Regions from separate parts of the Rhizobium arsenicireducens genome, predicted to be linked through region 3. Evidence: predicted binding sites of a transcription regulator. Region 3 holds the regulator's gene; each other region holds the start of a gene.

Region 1 (3,260 bases), 730 kb from region 3:
CCAAGCCCCGGAGGGCCGACGAACAGCACATGGTCGAGCGCCTCGCCCCGGTTCTTCGCCGCCTCGATGAAGATTTTCAGGTTGGCGCGCGCTTCAGCCTGGCCGGTGAACTCGTCGAGCGACTGCGGGCGAAGCGCCGTGTCGAGGTCCTCGCCGCGCTTGTCAGGCGATATCAGGCGTTCAGCTTCACTCATGACAAAAATCCGGTTTGGCTTCGAGGGTGGCAGCGACTTCGTTATACGGCCTCGCGTTTGAACAGATATAGCGGTCGCGGTAACGCGCGGGAAGGCGCGCAATCATCGGACAATCACCGCGACAGCTCCTTCAAACCCAGCCGGATGAGCTTGGCGCTGTCGGCGTCTTCGCCGCCGTTCTTCAGGGCGGCGGCGATCGCGTTGGCGGCCTGCTCGCGGGAATAGCCGAGATTGGTGAGCGCCGAGACGGCATCGGCAACCGGGGCAGGGGCGACGCCTTCGCCGAGCTTCCTGCTTGAGGCCGATATTGGCGGACGCCTCACCGGCAAAGGCCGGCGCCTTGTTCTTCAGTTCGGTGATGATGCGGACCGCCACCTTCGGGCCGACACCCGGCGCGCGCGACACGGCGGTCTTGTCCTGCAGGGCGATGGCATTGGCGAGCTCTGAAGGGGTGAGAGTGGAAAGCAGCGCGAGCGCCACCTTGGCGCCGACGCCCTGCACACTCTGCAGAAGGTTGAACCATTCGCGTTCCAGCGCCGTCATGAAGCCGAACAGCTTCAGCTGGTCCTCGCGGACATAGGTCTCGATGAAAAGCACCGCCGCCTCGCCCGGCGAGCCGAGCCGGGACAGCGTGCGCGAGGAGCAGAAGGCGACGTAGCAGACGCCATGCACGTCGATCAGCGCATAGTCGTCGCCGATTTCGTCGATGGTGCCTTTGAGCTTGCCGATCATGGGAGAGGTCCGTCAGGGATGGGTTTCGGGGGAGACAATGTCAGGTGTCATTCAGAACAAGTCAAAAACAAACTAGGCGCTGGCCAGCACCTTGCGCATGCGGTCACCGCCGCGATTGTGGGCGTGGCAGATGGCGATGGCCAATGCGTCAGCGGCATCATTGCCTTTGAATTCGGCCTTTGGCATGAGGATCTTCAGCATCATGTGGATCTGCTGCTTGTCTCCATGGCCGACGCCGATGACCGCCTTTTTTACCGCGTTCGGGGCATATTCCGCCACCCGCAGCCCAGCCCGCGCGGGCACCAGCATGGCGATGCCGCGGGCCTGGCCGAGCTTCAGGGTGGCCACCGCATCCTTGTTGACGAAGGTCTGCTCGACGGCGGCCTCGTGCGGCTGGTAGGCGTGCACGACTTCCGACAGGCCGTCGTGCAGTTGGCAGAGGCGCGAGGCTAGATCCATGTCGCCGTCTGAGGTCACCGTGCCGGAGGCAACGAAGCGCAGGGAGTTTCCGATTGTCTCGATGACGCCCCAGCCGCTGCGCCTGAGGCCCGGGTCAATGCCGATAATACGAATCGCGTTGTGCATGGCGTCACTCTAACTTCCAGGACGTCGGTCTGCCAGCAATAAGTGAACAAAACAAAAACATTGAAGTGACGATCAGTGAAAGTCGTCATTCCGGCTCTGGTATTTGCCGACCCCGCGTCTACATAGGGGCGACAATAGAACCAGACCGGACTCTGCCATGATTCCCTTTTCCATCCTCGACCTCTCTCCCATCGCCGAGGGCCACACGATCTCCGAGGCGCTCGATGCCACCCGGCGCATGGCGATCAAGGCCGAGGACTGCGGCTACAACCGCTTCTGGCTGGCAGAGCACCACGGCATGCCCGGGATCGCCAGTGCCGCCACCTCCCTTGTGATCGCCCACGTCGGCGCAGCGACAAAGCGGATCCGCATCGGCTCCGGAGGGATCATGCTGCCGAATCATTCGCCACTCGTCATTGCCGAGCAGTTTGGTACGCTGGAGGCGCTCTATCCCGGTCGCGTCGATCTCGGCCTGGGCCGTGCGCCGGGAACCGACATGCGCACCGCCCGAGCACTGAGGCGCAACATGGAGGCGGGGACCGAGAGTTTCCCGCATGACATCATTGAATTGCGGCGCCTGCTCGGCGAACCTGCGGAGGACCAGTCTCTGATCGCGGTACCGGGCATGGGCAGCCATGTCCCTCTGTGGCTTCTCGGGTCCAGCCTCTATAGCGCCCATCTCGCCGCAGCACTCGGACTGCCCTATGCCTTCGCCTCGCACTTTGCCCCCGATCAACTGCTGGAAGCGATCGCCATCTATCGCGAGCGTTTTCAGCCGTCCGCCGAACTCGACAAGCCCTATGTCATGGTAGGCGTCATGGGGGTTGCCGCCGAAACCGACGCGCAGGCCGAGCACCTGTTCACCTCGTCGCAGCAGCAGTTCGTCAACCTGCGGCGCAATCGACGCACGCCCTTTCCAAGACCCGTCGAAACAATGGAGGGCGTCTGGACGGATGTCGAACGCTATGGAGTCGAGCATAGCCTTCGTTATGCCGTGGTCGGCGCAGCAGCGACGGCGAAGGACAAGCTTGCTGAATTCCTCAAGGCGACCACGGCCGATGAACTGATCATCTCCATGCCGGTTCATTCCGTGGAAGCGCGCCTGCAATCAGTCGAAATCTTTGCCGGACTTCGGCAATAAATGCCCCTTTGAGGGCCAAGGCGTGAGAATTCGACCTCTTTGTAATGAGAAATAGCCGCGGTTTTTAACCGGCATTTAAAGAAAAATCCCGACCGTAGAATATCTAGCGGCAAGGAGTCATTCCTTGGTCGCGTAGTAGCTTTTAAAAAATCTACCTACGCGCAGAGTGGGGCGCGGTAAAACGGGATCCAATATGTCTAGTCGTTTCAACTCACTGTCCTCCAAGGTCATCGGGATATTTCTCCTGCTCACCGTTCTGTCGGTAGGCCTCCTCAATATTCTCGCCTATTCCACCTCCAGTTCCGTTTTCCAGGAGCAGACGCTCCGTTCGATGACGTCCACGCTGACCTTCCGCGGCGACATTCTCAAAGAACAGCTCGCGCAGTTGGAGAACCAGGCAACCTCGATCGCCAAGATCGAAAGCTTGCAGCAGTCGATCACAGCGATGAAGAGCGGCTGGAATACGATCATCAAGACCTCAGGTGATGCCAAGCAGGAACTGCGCGACGTTTTCGTCAGCAAGAATCCCAATCCGGCCGAACCGGAAAAGCTCCTGAAACCGGAAGGTCCGAGCGGCTTCTATTATTCGAGCCATGAGACGGTCCAGA
Region 2 (3,260 bases), 610 kb from region 3:
GGCCGGGACCGACCGGAATATCCTGTTGCTTCGCCCATTTGATGAAGTCGGCAACGATCAGAAAGTAGCCGGGGAACTTCATGCGTTCGATGACGCCAAGTTCGAACTCCAGCCGATCGCGATAGTCCTGCTCTTCGTAGCCCGGGGCCATCCCCAAGGCCGCGAGCCGCCCGTCCAGCCCCTCCTCCGCCTGCCGGCGCAGTTCCAGCGCTTCGGCGCGCTCCGCCTCCAGCGGATCGTCAGTGCCGCCGGTGAAGCGCGGCAGGATCGGCTTGCGTGTATCAAGCACGAAGGCGCAGCGCCGCGCGATCTCGACCGTGCTGGCCAAGGCCTCAGGCAGATCCGCAAACAGCGACTGCATCTCCGCCCGGCTTTTGAGGTAATGATCGGGCGTCAAGCGGAAGCGGCTGTCATCCGAGACGATCGCATTGTGCGCGACCGCCATCAACGCATCATGCGCCTCGTAGTCGTCACGCGACGGGAAAAAGGCCTCATTGGTAGCGACCAACGGAACGTCGTGTTCGTAGGCCAGAGCCACCATGCGACGCTCATGGCTGCGATCGAACTCGCCATGCCGCTGCAGTTCAACGTAGAGCCTGTCGCCGAACAGCCTCTTCAGCTCGAGCAGGCGCGCCTCGCCTTGGGCGCGATGGCCCTCCTTGAAGGCAAGATCGACCGGTCCCTTGGATGCGCCTGTGAGAACGATCAATCCATCCGTCCCCAACTCCTCGAGCCATGACATGCAGATGTGGACCGCCTGCGAGGAATCACCCCCGAGATAGGCGCGACTGACCAGATCGACCAGCCGCTCATAACCGGCCGCATCCGCAGCGAGAAGCACAATTGCCGGATAGGCGCTGTTCCCGGATTGCCCGGCCCGCTTTTCCGTGCCGCCATCCTCCATGTCGATCGACAACTGGCAACCGATGATCGGCTGAAGCCCATCGCCGAGCGCCTTTTGCGAGAATTCGAGCGCAACGAACAGGTTGTTGGTGTCGGTAATGGCGATTGCCGGCTGATCGTCGGCGACCGCCTTGCCGAGGATCTTCTTGAGCGGCAAGGCCCCTTCAAGCAGCGAATAAGCCGAATGCACGCGCAAATGGACAAAGCCCGGCCCTGCGCCAAACGGTTCTTTTCCATTCCCGCCCGCAACCCTGTCAGCCATCGAACTCAATCCTCGTCACGCATCTGAATCAGGCGTGATTTTCCGCCGTGTGCGAGGGGAAGTCCAGAACTGTTTGGCCCGAGGTCGGGATCTCTACAGATATGCGAGGGCCAAAGGCATCAGCGGCCGAAAATCAAAGCGCCAGCATGATCACCGAAAGGCTGGCGACGAACATGGAAATCGAGGCGAATGCGGCAACGTCACGAAGAATTTCGGTCATGGCTCTCTCCTTACTCGTTATGTTTTCTTTATGTTCCTTTTTTGTTCTGGCGTCAATACCATTTTAAGTCGGCCTCTCGCGTGACTTCGCGCCGGTAATCCGACAGACTGCGCATACAGGCTTTCAGGGGATGGACAGTGATCAAGCAGTTCTTTTCGTGGGTGTCGGTGGGCCTGCTGCCGGCCATGGGTGTTCTTGCCCAATCGTTTCCGGCCGAGCGGATTATCGCCGGGGCGTCCGGCGACTGGAACAAAGACGGAGCGACGGATCTGGCCCTCCTTGTTGCCCCCGGCAGCGATGACGAGGTTATCGGCATTTATCTTTATGTCACGGAGAGCGATCGCGGCCTGCTGAAGCTGGTGACATCCGCACCGGACAAAGTCTGGGGAAATTCCAGACTGGACGGCTTCTATGGCCAGGATCCGGCGATCACCGCGCTTGCCAACGGCTCCATCGCCGTGATGTCGCAAAATTCCACCATTGGCCGCAACCGCTGGGAAAGGACACTGACGCTTGCCTATCGCGAGGGCCGGTTCATCGTCGCCGGCTACACCTACGCCTACCGTGACACGCTTGATGTCGCTGACAGCGGCTTCTGCGACTACAATGTGGTGACCGGCAAGCTCAAGCGGGACGAAACCGCGCAAAGCGTGGCCCCTACGACCGTGTCGATCGAGGATTGGACGGACGAGATCGGCAGCAAGGCTTGCGGGATCGACTAGACGATCCCGCAAGCCTCGTGGACTATGCGACGAAATCGGCGATCTTGCCGTCGACCAGCGTCACGCAACGATCCATCCGGCGCGCGAGTTCGTGATTGTGGGTGGCGATCAGGGCGGCGAGCCCGGACTGGCGCACCAGGGCTTCCAGCGCGGAAAACACATAGGATGCCGTCTCCGGATCGAGGTTGCCGGTCGGCTCGTCTGCCAGAAGCACCAGTGGCGCATTGGCCACCGCACGGGCGATGGCGACGCGCTGTTGTTCGCCGCCGGAAAGCTCCGCCGGACGATGTTGGCCGCGGTGACCGATGCGCATGTAGTCGAGGAGTTGAGAGGCCCGCTCGCGCGCCTCCGCAATCGACAGGCCCGCGATGAGCTGCGGCATCATGATGTTTTCCAGTGCCGAGAATTCCGGAAGGAGGTGGTGGAACTGGTAGACGAAGCCCACGGAATGGCGGCGCATGGTGGTGCGTCGCTCATCCGACAAATCCTGACAAGCGACCCCCCCCAGCGTCACTTCGCCGGCATCGGGGTGCTCGAGCAAGCCGGCAATATGCAGGAGTGTGGACTTGCCTGTGCCGGAGGGGGCGACCAGAGCAACGGTCTCGCCGCTCTTGAGGCTGAAGTCGGCGCCCTTGAGGATACTGAGTATGGTTTCGCCCTGCCCATAATGGCGGTCGATGCCCGAGAGCGAAAGAACGGTATCAGAAGCCATGGAGCGGTATCCTTATTCGTAGCGCAGGGCCTGGACTGGATCGAGGCGCGAGGCGCGCCAGGCCGGGAAGATCGTCGCCAGGAAGGAAAGGCTGAGCGCCATGACAACGACGGACACCGTCTCGCCGACGTTCATGTCGGCAGGCAGCTTGCTGAGGAAGTAGAGTTCGGGATCGAACAGGACCGTGCCCGAAACCCACGAGAAGAAACCGCGGATCGACTCGATATTGAGACAGACGACCACCCCGAGCAGAACGCCGGCGAATGTCCCTGTCGTGCCGATCGCCGCACCGGTCATGAAGAAGATCCGCATGATGGAGTTGGCACTCGCCCCCATGGTGCGCAGGATGGCGATGTCGCTCGACTTGTCCTTCACCAGCATGATGAGACCCGAGATGATGTTGAGCGCGGCGACCAGAACGATCAGCGTCAGGATCATGAA
Region 3 (3,260 bases):
GGGTCGGATTGCTCATCAAACTTCCTCGAAAACGAAGGGCACGCCCTGCCCCGCCTCATGCGGAACGATCAGACGCGCGCCGTGGCGGCTGAATGCGATGCCCTTAGCAGCGAGCAGCCGCTCTGTCACGCCGATATCGGCAACCTTGACGATTAGCAACCGGCCTTTGAGCCCCCGTCCGCAATCCTTTGTCTCGAGCCCGAAATAGCCGGCAAGCCCGGCCGGCGTCAGCGCCTCGACCTTGGCATTGGCCGATTGCAGCGACAGCCCGAAGGAATGGGCCTCGACTTCGCGCTGCTCGAATACCTCTTCCAGCAGATACTGGAAGTCGCTCGGATTGTCCTCGCCGAGCACGACGGTCGATAGACCAAGCGCGCCGTTCTCGTGCCGCGCCAACGCGCCGCGGTCCGCCGGCAAGGGATTGACCCGCTCGCAGGCAAACAGGAAGAAGTCGGGCGCCCGCAGGTCGGCCGCGAAGGCAAGCTTGAACCCGCCCAGGACATCTGATCCGTCCGCCATCTTGAACACCCGCTCGAAGTGCAGAATCGGACTGCCGGAAAAACCCGCCGCAGCGAAACGCCGGTGATCGGCCTCGGCATCATCGGTCTTGACGACGATCGCCGACAGCCCTTCCGGGCCATTGCGGAACCGGAACGCCAGGTCGCGCGCCACGAACATGTTTCCAGCCTTGGCCGCCGCCTCGCATTCCTCACGGCTGGCGACGGAGAGCGGCTCGAGATAAGTGTCGTCGGCGAAGAACACACAGGCATTCTCGGTGCCGAACGGATGGCGCGCATCGGCCGCCACGGTGAAGCCGAGCTGGCTCAACCGACCGCGCGCCGCCTCCAGCGAGTGGACGGGGAGGACGACATGGTCGAGGCCTCGCGCTTTGTTCAATCCGGACATCCCATACCCCCTTGTCAGGCACTCGCCATCGACGGGATGATTTGCGCCATTTGCCTCTCGATGGCAAGCCGATCCGCTATCGCCTCGCCACGCCCGGAGCCAGATCAGCGCGTCCTGTACACGCAAAGCGCCGTGATCAAAAAATTCACCATTCGCACTGCAGACTTCAAGGGATCTTTGGTACTTGCGGAACACAACTGGAACAGATAGTGTATGTTCCGTATTTGTTTCACAATTGGGGCACCGCAACATGCTGACGCGCAAGCAACAGGAACTGCTTCTTTTCATCCACGAACGGATGAAGGAATCCGGCGTCCCTCCATCCTTCGACGAAATGAAGGACGCGCTGGATCTCGCCTCCAAGTCGGGCATCCACCGTTTGATCACCGCCCTTGAGGAGCGCGGCTTCATCCGGCGCCTGCCAAACCGCGCCCGTGCGATCGAGGTGATCAAGCTCCCGGAAGCCTATTCGCCGAGTCTCCAGCCGCGCCGCGGCTTTTCACCCAGCGTGATCGAAGGCAGCTTGGGCAAGACGCCCGTGGCGGCGCAAAAGCCCGTCGAGGACACGTCGAATTCGGTCAGCGTCCCCGTCATGGGCCGTATTGCCGCAGGCGTTCCGATCTCGGCGATCCAAAACAACACCCACGACATTACCGTTCCCGCCGAAATGCTGGGATCCGGCGAGCATTATGCGCTCGAGGTCAAGGGCGACTCGATGATCGAGGCGGGCATCCTGGATGGCGACACGGTCATTATCCGCAACGCCTCCAATGCCAATCCGGGCGATATCATCGTCGCCCTGGTCGACGATGAGGAGGCAACCTTGAAACGTTTCCGCCGCCGTGGCGCGTCGATCGCACTCGAAGCGGCGAACCCGGCTTACGAGACCCGCATTTTCGGCCCGGACCGCGTCAAGATCCAGGGCAAGCTGGTCGGCCTCATTCGCCGCTACCACTGAGCGCACTTAACTCTGCCATGCTGCTCGGCTGTGCTTCCGGCATGGCCGGGTTGACACCCTCCCTCTCTGAATCCGGGACGAAGCTGGCGCTACGCCAGTCGTAGCGTCGGTGGATCGACCAGGGACGGGTCAGGCCTTCGAAAGATGTGGTGAGCGTCATTTCGCCGGCTTCGCGTCGTCCCAGATGGATTTCGACGGCCCCGCTGCGACGCATTGTTTCAGCAGTAAGGAGCCGGGCGCCCGAGCGGCAGGACGAAAAGGCGACGCGCCGCGCCGATACCACGATATCGGCCACATCGCAGGCGCCGCCGACAAAAGCGGCCTCTTCCACGGTGGCGATTGTCCAACCGCTATCAAGCCGCGCCACGCACCAGAGCTTCCCTTCGCAAATAAAACGGTCTTCCCCGCCCTCGGTCACGGCCTCTTGCATCCGATCGCGCGCCGCCCGGATTTCCGCCTCCGACCACTGACGCCGCTGCACCGGCTGCCGTCTGTTCGGTGGAGCGCCGGGCACCGGCCCGTTCGCGGCCGTTTTTGCGCCGAGGTCTGGTGAGCCGGGAGGCGGCCCGGTCGATGAAACACTTCGTTCCTCGGGTCTCACATGCTCGTCGATTCCGAGCGCTGCCTTCCACTGATCGAAGATGAACCGAGGCGGGCGGGCTCGATTGGTCGCGATGCTGTCCTCCGACACGCGCAGGCCGACAAGCTGACCGTCTTCCGCAATCAGGATATCGGCGGCCGGCGGCGCAGGACCCCGCGCAAGGAACGCGATCACCGCCGCGAGCAAGACAGTGCCGGCATGCCGCAGTCGCGTCCGTAACAACGTCATCAGAAGAAGGCCGATCGACGCAAGCGGCAGAAACCACGCGGGCATCCGCGCAAAGCCGATCGGCTCGCCCCAGCCGGCCACCGCATGCGCAATCGCGAGGACCGATCTCAACCCCCATCCCATGATGGCAAGGAAGGGCGCATCGAGACCAAAGGGCATCAACAGCATAGCCAGGAGACCGGCGGGCATGACGAGGATCGAGACGAGCGGCATTGCCGCGAGGTTTGCTTCCAGACCATGCGGCGCCAGACGGTGGAAATGGGCGATGGCGAAGATGGCGGTCGAGAGACCACCGATCAATGAGGTGAGAAACGTGCCGGCGATGAACTTGCCGCCTTCACTGAACGATCTTACCCCGGGAAATGCCAGCCTGATCCCGCTCCGGCGCTTGCGGCCGCGCCATGCAGCATAGCCGGCGATCAGAGCCGCGGTCGCGGCAAAGGACATCTGGAAGCCCGGCCCCATCACGGCAGACGGCGTCACCGCGATGATGATGATCGCGGCGACGGACAGATTGCGCAGGCTGATCGCCGGACGGTCGAACAGCACCGCGATCAGCATGATCGC

Evidence for each region. Region 3 encodes LexA, which represses DNA repair genes until DNA is damaged. Its sites were predicted from a motif close to TGTTCNNNNTGTGTTCNG; they were not measured.
Region 1: the regulator LexA is predicted to act here: its motif matches at 1,554-1,571, upstream of ruvC (crossover junction endodeoxyribonuclease RuvC).
Region 2: the regulator LexA is predicted to act here: its motif matches at 1,417-1,434, upstream of dnaE (DNA polymerase III subunit alpha).

Annotation. Positions count from the first base shown of each region.
Region 1 is NZ_CAXHYK020000001.1:521,956-525,215, forward strand. It holds gene ruvB (Holliday junction branch migration DNA helicase RuvB) at 1-194, opposite strand, end outside; partial or broken gene ruvA (Holliday junction branch migration protein RuvA) at 308-926, opposite strand; gene ruvC (crossover junction endodeoxyribonuclease RuvC) at 999-1,511, opposite strand; gene ACWPVA_RS02460 (LLM class flavin-dependent oxidoreductase) at 1,669-2,652, shown strand; gene ACWPVA_RS02465 (methyl-accepting chemotaxis protein) at 2,846-3,260, shown strand, end outside.
Region 2 is NZ_CAXHYK020000001.1:1,865,018-1,868,277, forward strand. It holds gene dnaE (DNA polymerase III subunit alpha) at 1-1,165, opposite strand, end outside; gene ACWPVA_RS09250 (hypothetical protein) at 1,523-2,107, shown strand; gene ACWPVA_RS09255 (ABC transporter ATP-binding protein) at 2,130-2,819, opposite strand; gene ACWPVA_RS09260 (lipoprotein-releasing ABC transporter permease subunit) at 2,832-3,260, opposite strand, start outside.
Region 3 is NZ_CAXHYK020000001.1:1,255,738-1,258,997, reverse strand. It holds gene kdsA (3-deoxy-8-phosphooctulonate synthase) at 1-16, opposite strand, end outside; gene ACWPVA_RS05915 (VOC family protein) at 16-906, opposite strand; gene lexA (transcriptional repressor LexA) at 1,157-1,864, shown strand; gene ACWPVA_RS05905 (ComEC/Rec2 family competence protein) at 1,845-3,260, opposite strand, start outside.